DNA from 2 places in the Paenibacillus sp. FSL R5-0744 genome. Region 1 is predicted to be linked to the other one. Evidence: riboswitches for the same ligand, from Rfam matches in the RefSeq annotation. Region 1 holds a riboswitch; the other holds the start of a gene.
What was found. Region 1 has a riboswitch for cyclic di-GMP ahead of MKY19_RS01810 (anti-repressor SinI family protein). Riboswitches for the same ligand answer to the same signal wherever they lie in the genome.
Positions count from the first base shown of each region.

Region 2: another riboswitch for cyclic di-GMP. It lies ahead of MKY19_RS05215 (EAL domain-containing protein); the one in region 1 lies ahead of MKY19_RS01810 (anti-repressor SinI family protein).

Region 1 covers NZ_CP150228.1:406,336-410,523, reverse strand. Annotated here, with positions in the region: gene MKY19_RS01830 (hypothetical protein) at 1-88, shown strand, start outside; gene MKY19_RS01825 (signal peptidase I) at 90-677, shown strand; gene MKY19_RS01820 (TasA family protein) at 769-1,389, shown strand; gene MKY19_RS01815 (helix-turn-helix domain-containing protein) at 1,549-1,878, shown strand; gene MKY19_RS01810 (anti-repressor SinI family protein) at 2,080-2,235, opposite strand; cyclic di-GMP riboswitch class I at 2,262-2,346, opposite strand; gene MKY19_RS01805 (2-oxoglutarate dehydrogenase E1 component) at 2,818-4,188, shown strand, end outside.
Region 2 covers NZ_CP150228.1:1,191,698-1,195,885, reverse strand. Annotated here, with positions in the region: gene MKY19_RS05215 (EAL domain-containing protein) at 1-2,023, opposite strand, end outside; cyclic di-GMP riboswitch class I at 2,196-2,282, opposite strand; gene MKY19_RS05210 (M20 family metallo-hydrolase) at 2,515-3,756, opposite strand; gene MKY19_RS05205 (alpha/beta hydrolase) at 3,878-4,188, shown strand, end outside.

The DNA.
Region 1 (4,188 bases):
GGCGCCAAAAGCGGAAGATACAACCACTTCCCCACCGGTAGCAACACCAGCCCCTTCGGACCCTCAACAAGTTAAAGGTGGCGAATAATATGCGGATTAAAAAAATGATCAACAATACATTATCGAGCATCATGCTTGTGATATTCATTCTGCTGGTGGTAGCCGTAGTTTTATCAAAGGCCTCCGGCGGTGAACCTGCCTTCTTCGGATACCAGATCAAATCGGTACTCTCAGGTTCGATGGAACCAGGGATTCAAACCGGATCGATTGTCGCTTTAAAACCCGGAGGAGATATGAATCGCTTCAAAAAAGGCGATGTGATCACCTTTAGAAATGAAGAAAACCTGCTCATTACTCACCGTGTTGTAGAAGCAACAATGAATAACGCTACCGGTGAAGCCATGTATCGCACGAAAGGTGATAACAATGATGCACCTGATATGAACCCTACCAGTTCCACGAATGTTGTAGCTGAGTATACCGGGGTCACCGTACCTTATGTAGGTTACGCTATGAATTTCGCAGTTTCCAAAGCTGGAAGTGTTGTGCTCATGATCGTACCAGGCTTGATGCTCCTGCTCTATGCCCTGTATTCATCATGGAAGGCTGTAGCTGCACTCGAAAAGAAAAATGCTGCTATACTGCCCGCCTCTCCACCCCCAACTGAAATACAGTAATTCGTTGATTGTCCGCTTCCGCTTACGAACCGGAAGTTACAATATATAACTTTTATAAAAAAACCACAAAAACCGAGGAGGAATTTTAATTATGGGTATCAAAAAAACATTGGGTCTTGGCGTAGCATCTGCAGCACTGGGTTTATCATTGATTGGTGGAGGAACTTTCGCTTACTTTAGCGACACTGCACAAAGCACCGCTACATTCGCAGCAGGTACACTGGATTTGAACTCTGATCCTTCTGTTATCGTTGATTTGAAGGATCTGAAGCCAGGCGATACGATCAAAAGAGACTTCAAACTAAAAAATGACGGTACACTTGATATCGGTTCGATCCTCCTCAAAACAGCTACCTCTATTAATGATGTAGGTGGTAACAACGGCGCTAACGATTTGGCAAAATCCATCAAAGTTAAATTCCTGGTGAATAAAGATAAAAGCGGCATCTTACCTGGTAGTGAAGAGAAAGTAGTTTGGGAAACTACCCTAGCCGATTTGAAGACTCAGACACCGGATCTCGTAAAAAATACTGGACTTGATGCAATCTGGGGTACTAGCGAAGCATCTGGAATAAAGGCCGGCACAAATGATAGCTTCACCGTTCAATTCGAATTTGTTGATAACGGCCAAGAGCAAAACTACTTCCAAAAAGATTCATTAACTCTGACTTGGGATTTCGTAGGTAAGCAAACTGCTGGATCCGCTAAATAATCTAATAAGTCTTCCATTCGAAGAGCAGCAGATTCTTATTCCGGAAAACGGATAAGTAGATGCTGCTTTTCTCTTTACAATAAACTTTGTCGAATTTAATGATATTTGCTATACTAATAACAAAAATTACGGAGGGGCGTCAGCATAGTGCCACAAAATATGGGCCAACGTATCCAGCATCTCCGCCTAGAAAAGGGATTGTCCCTATCTGAGCTTGCGGACAGAGCGGATGTTGCTAAGTCGTATCTTAGCAATGTGGAGAGAAACATCCAATCCAATCCTTCAATTCAGTTTATCGAAAAGATCGCCGATGCGCTTCAGGTATCCATCCACGCTTTGCTCTATGGAGAACCTAATGATGCTGAGGAGTCACCTTTAGATTCGGAATGGTTCCGATTGGTGCAGGAAGCTATGGCCTCAGGCATAAGCAAACGTGAATTCAAGGAGTTTCTGGACTACCAGAAATGGCGCCTTGATCAGAAGGATTAATATTCCACCTGACCTGATAAGATCCTCTTCTACTCATACTATTAAACATAAGCGCCTTCACCCTCCTAACATGGACCGCGAAGGCGTTTGAATTCTAGCAGAATATAAGGACCAAGTCTGAATCTTATAGATTCTTATATAAAGAAAAAGAGCACAGCGAGTTATCGCTGTGCTCTTTTGATATCTAATGCTCTGAATGTATTACTGCACGGCTTGCACAGTCTTCTCATGAAAGAAGCGACGAATTTCATCTGCCTTTATGCCAGCCTTCTTAGCTGCTAATAATAAATGGACCCACTCTACGTCTAGATCAATGACCTGCTGTTCTCTGTTGCTTCCCTGGTTGGACTTGTCCAAAAAATCTCCTCCTAAGATTTTAGTCCCCAGGCAATCCGGCTGTCATAGTATTTCTACCTTAGACCCGCGACTTTGTGCCCCTGCCTTTCGGCAGGTTTACCTTTTACTGGACCCTTTACACGAAAGGATCTACTTTGAAATATATGAAAATCGCTAACTGCAATAACATTATACTATACTAAAGTGGAAAAGTGTGTCGATTTCTGATTAGTTTTTCCATTAAAAAACAAAAAATAGAAGCGCTTTTGTGCGATATCTTGTCCTATTAACACGATACTCGTCCCATTCATAAAATTAATTAAGCCAATATAATGATACTTCCTTCCCTATTAGTTAAAAATAAGGATATTAGAATCATTTTAGTGGGCCTTAGGAATGGGTAATGAGAAGAAACAGCGTTCTTTTCATTAGAACAAGCTAACCCATACCATTTTGCGAACGTATTGGACGAAAGAATGAATTGATTACACGTGTGGAAAGTAGCACAATAAGATGAGAAATGAAACCGCAATCATCACAGCTCCAGTAAGCGTTGACACAAAATGTCACGTATGGAGTTCATCCGTTAAGGAGGATGTATTCATGGCAGCCAAAGAGCCCTATAACGAATCCATTTGGAGTAAGTATTACGGACCCAATTTAGGCTACATTCAAGAAAGATATGAACAGTTTGTGAAAGATCCTTCCACCGTAGAGAATAATTATCGCGAGCTTTTTACAAATTCGGGTCCCCCGCCCCTAACACCGGATAGCGAACCGGCTCCACAGCCTCGCATTTCGGGAGACACCGAATGGCTTAGAAAGGCAGTAAGAGCTTCCAAGCTAATCGCTAATATTCGTATATATGGCCATATGGCCGCTGATATTGATCCGCTTGAGCGCGATCACAATCCCATGGCTAAATATCTTGAACTCGAAACCTATGAGCTGACTCGTGAGGATCTGCTCGCACTACCTGCCACGCTCATTTGGGAGAATGCGCCGAATGATGTGCATACCGGATGGGATGCAGTTCAGCGTATGCGTCAGGCTTACACCAAGACAATCGCCTATGAATTCGGGCATGTGCATGAAGAACAAGAACTGAAATGGTTGAACAGACAGGCAGAATCCACAAGCTCACCAGCGCCTTTAAATAATGCAGAACGTAAAGAGCTGCTAAACCGCCTGATCCAAGTAGAGCAATTCGAAACCTTCCTCCACAAAACCTTTGTGGGTCAGAAGCGGTTCAGCTTGGAAGGCAACGACGCTCTCGTACCGATGCTGGATGAAATCGTACGCGCTGCTGCGCATGACGGCGCAGAGCATATTCTGATGGGCATGGCGCATCGTGGTCGCCTCAACGTTCTTGCACATATTTTGGGCAAACCTTATGACATTATATTTTCAGAGTTTCATCATTCTCCGAACAAGGAGCTTTTCCCTTCCGAAGGCTCTACAGGCATTAACTATGGCTGGACGGGTGATGTGAAATACCATCTGGGTGCAGATCGCGCTGTCCGTGAAGGAGAAACCGTACGCACAAGAATAACACTAGCGAATAACCCAAGTCACTTGGAATTCGTCAATCCTGTCGTGGAAGGCTTCACTCGTGCTGCTCAAGAAGATCGGAGCACAGCCGGATTGCCGAAGATTGATACCAGTAAAGCTATGGCGGTACTGATGCATGGCGATGCTGCTTTTCCAGGTGAAGGGATTGTTGCAGAAACACTTAATATTGGCAAACTTCAAGGTTATCAGAATGGCGGGACGATCCATATCATTGTTAATAACCGGATCGGCTTTACGACAGAAAGCGAAGACTCCCGTTCAACGCATTATGCGAGTGACATCGCCAAAGGATATGAAATTCCAATTATCCATGTCAATGCTGATGATCCTGAGGCCTGTATATCAGCCGTTCGTTTAGCTAGTGCATATCGCAATCAATTCAAAAAGGATTTCGTTATTGAT
Region 2 (4,188 bases), 790 kb from region 1:
TGACCATACTGGCAATTACTATCTTCCCTGTCTCATCATTTGACTTACTCATCAGAAAAGCCCTGTCTAACTTAATGACATCAGCAGGGAAATATTGCAATACATTTAAGGAACTATAACCTGTCCCAAAATCATCGATAGCTATGGAAAATCCTTTACGTTTCAACTCCAACAAAATATCTCTAACAAACTCTAAATTTTGGAATACAATAGACTCGGTCAGCTCTAACTCTATCAATCTAGCAGGTACCTGGTACCTGTTAATAATATTCGTCAAATGGAGCAGGAAATCATTATGGTATAGGGTTATAAGCGATATATTCACTGAAATCGGAAGTGGCTGGATTCCTTCCTGGATCCATTTACTCAACATGATACATACTGATTTAAACACCATTAAATCTAATTTCACAATAAAGCGATTCCTCTCAAATATGGGGATAAATACTGCAGGAGATATAAGTCCCTTCTGAGGATCATTCCATCGAACCAATGCCTCAGCGCCATGAAAACTGTTCACTCGCAGATCCATTTTCGGTTGTAAATATACTATAAATTCACCATTTGTCATGGCAGCATCCATCTTTCTTACGATGTCTTGCTCTTCGTGTATCTGCAATAGCAATTGTTCGTCAAAGAAAGTGCATGAGCTCTTGTATCCACCTTTAATGGACTTACAAGCGATTCCTGCTCGGTCAATACATGTGAGGATATCGCTCTGACGATCATCTATACAGTAAATTCCACAATTAATCACTAGCCTAAAACCTTCTTCATTTCCAAACGTATAGTCGCTCATTTGTTCAGTAAGTACTTGTATACGGATGAATAATTCCGCCTTATTGTCATACGAAGTGAAAAGAATAAAACGATCACCCCCTAAGCGTCCAACGACATCCTCGTCTAATGTGTTTGCTGTTAAGCTATTAGCCACTTGAATCAAAATACTATTTCCTTCATGAAAACCGACAATTTCATTTATGTATTTAAATTGTTCAATATCAAATTGCAACACAGCAAACTTTGTATTCGGTTTCTCTTTAAGTAAATACTGAGCATCTATAACAAATTTATTCGTTCTAGAAAGATGTGTTAACTCATCCTCAAAGGCAATCCTCTCCATCTGTTTCCTAATTTTGCTCTTATTTAATAGAATGTTAACAAATATGATCAATAATAAGACAAACATGATTACACATAATAGAAAAGTCGCCTGACTCATTTGAGACGCTTTGGCCATGATCACATCTTTCGGTATCACGGAGAGAATATACCAGTCCTCAACCCCCTGGATGCCAGAATAACCAACCATTTTGCTATCTTCGTTAATCCAAAATATTCCTACTCCAGATTTTTTTGCGGTTATGTTCTCTTTAAAGATTTGCAGTTGTTTCTTATTTCTAGAATCAATACTTATACTTTCGAATATGTTATCAATTGACTTATCCTCTTCGAGATTCTTCGATTTGATAATGACTTGTCCCTTTTGATCAATGATTTGAGAATAACCATGACCTTTAAAGAAGGAAACTGCAAGAGCATCATTAAGATCCTGTGTATATTTGCTGGCAGATAAAGCACCCTTCACTTCACCTTTAAACTTAAGTGGACTGTTGATCGTGATAATTTCTTTATTGGAGATCTTATCTAAGAATGGATCAGAAATACTGCTAATACCCTGAAGAGCTTTTTGGAATCCTACTTCATCTGATACATCAAACATCGTCCCATCTGATGCGTAAGCTTTACCATCTGGGCTGTTGATGCTAATTCGAATAAAATTATATTTTTTATCAAAGTGATGCAGATATTTTTTGGTCTTATCCCAATCCATATAATTGATTTCCGAAATAGAATCAGCAATTCCATCTAATGAATCTAATCCACCCTGTATCATATTTCCAATCGATCTACTCGCATGTATCGTAGCTTCTGATGTAGCAGCAACCGCTTCTTGCTCATAAGAGTTAGCAGTCCATTTTATGAAATAGTAAGAGCACCCCCAAAATATCAACGTTGCCATTAGGACGAGGCCTATCATTCTCCATACTCTCAGTGGTTGTGTTTGATCCATGTACTATCATCCTTTTTCCGATTTATTACGTTTTTTTATTAGAAAACGAGCAAAAAAAAGCCGCTATCAGAATGATAACGGCTGCAAATGCGTCAAAAAATAAGAGCATGAAACTCCCACTACATGCAACCGGCTGTCATATCTATAAATAGATTTAGACCCTATGGCTTTGTGTCCCTATTTTTCAATAGGTTTACCAATATTCTGTTTTACTATTATTAGTCCTAAATACTCTATTAAAAATAGGCTACCACCAAAAGACCTATCTCCGCTGTGATTTAATTTTTTTGAATGGGAATTTTTTCACAAACGTCAATGTTAACTTTAATATAATATTTATTAATGTAAAGCAACAATTCTGCGAACAATTATATAATTAGATACTAAAGCCCAATGTAACATTTATATATGTCACATTGGGACTTACTTCTCAACACGAATTATGTTTGTCTTACAAACGCATAACGAAGAACAGCTTCTTCTAAAATATCAATCCCCATAATGATATCATCCAAGTCTGTATATTCATTGGGATGATGACTAAGTCCATCTACAGAAGGAACAAAGATAAGCCCTACTGGGCAAAGTTTGTTCATGTTCATGGCATCATGCCCTGCCCCACTAATCATCCGTTGACTCGATATCCCTTTCTCTTCACAAATGGATTCTAGAACCTGACTGATCTCATCAGATAATAGGACGGGTTCCTCCGAAATAATTTCCGTACTCTCAATTACAAGTTGTCTATTTTCTTGTACTAAGGATATTGTTTGATATAAATGATCTAACACACGTTGCCTGGATGCCACTGAAGTAGATCTGATATCAATTTTAATTTCCACCTCTCCCGGAACCACGTTCATAGCGCCATTCAAGATATCTATCACCCCTAGCGTCGCAACCGTTCCAAATTCTAGTTCGAGTTTGGCTGCTTTCTCAAGCTCAAGTGCTATTTCTGAGGCACCTAGAAAAGCATCTTTTCTCATATTCATAGGTGTCGTTCCAGAGTGGGATGCCTTCCCTGATATTTGAATATGAAGCCTCACGGGTGCAGCAATTCCAGTCACAATTCCTATTTTTTTATTATTGTTTATTAAGACGGGACCTTGCTCAATATGTAATTCGAAAAACGCTTTTAATTCTTCATTCTCTCTACTCGCCTGATCAATACTGTTATAATCCAGTGCACATAGCGAAAATGCCTTTTCCATGGTAATACCGTCTTTGTCCTTCAAAGATCTATATTTCTCCTTCTGAAATAACCCTGACATTATTTTACTGCCTACTGTTGAAATCCCAAAACGCGAGGATTCTTCACAGGCAAATGAGATAATTTCGATCGGATGATCCGTTTCAATCCCTTTTTCGTTTAGACGTTTGATCACTTCCAAAGCAGCCGTTACACCTACTACCCCATCGTACTTCCCACCTTGATATACCGTATCCAAGTGAGAGCCCATTACAACGGGTGGGAGCCCTTCTATCTTCCCATTCCTTCTAGCAATCACATTCCCGCAATGATCCATCCGGATATCTAAATTTTCAGCCTTACACATCCGCATAAAAGCACTCGTACATGTCTGCTCTTCATTTGTATAGGCAATTCTAGTGATGCCCTTCTCACCCGAGTTATATTGATTAATATTATCAAATAAAGCCTGATATCTTCTCTTTCTATCCATGACAGTATCTCCAATCCTGGGTATTCATGATTATGGTTTCATCAAAATTCGTGAATGATATACAATAGAGGTAGTGCTAGTCTTTAAAAATTACTTACTTGATGAGGTGTAATGGATAGCTATGAAGAAGACCATTATTTTTAAAGAAAATGACTCATTTACAATTAAAGCTGATTTTCATGAAACAAACCGCCCCCAAGCCCCTGCTATTGTGTACATTCACGGAGGCGGCCTACTTTGGGGTGATCGAGAGGATCTATCCGAGGAAATGATACAACTTTACACCAAGAATGGCTTTGCGCTATTTTCAATTGATTATAGATTAGCTCCTAGGTCAACCCTATCTGACATCCTTGAAGATGTCCAAGATAGCCTACTTTGGTTAGTGAATGAAGGACCAAAACAATTCTCCATTGACCCCTCGAGGATCGC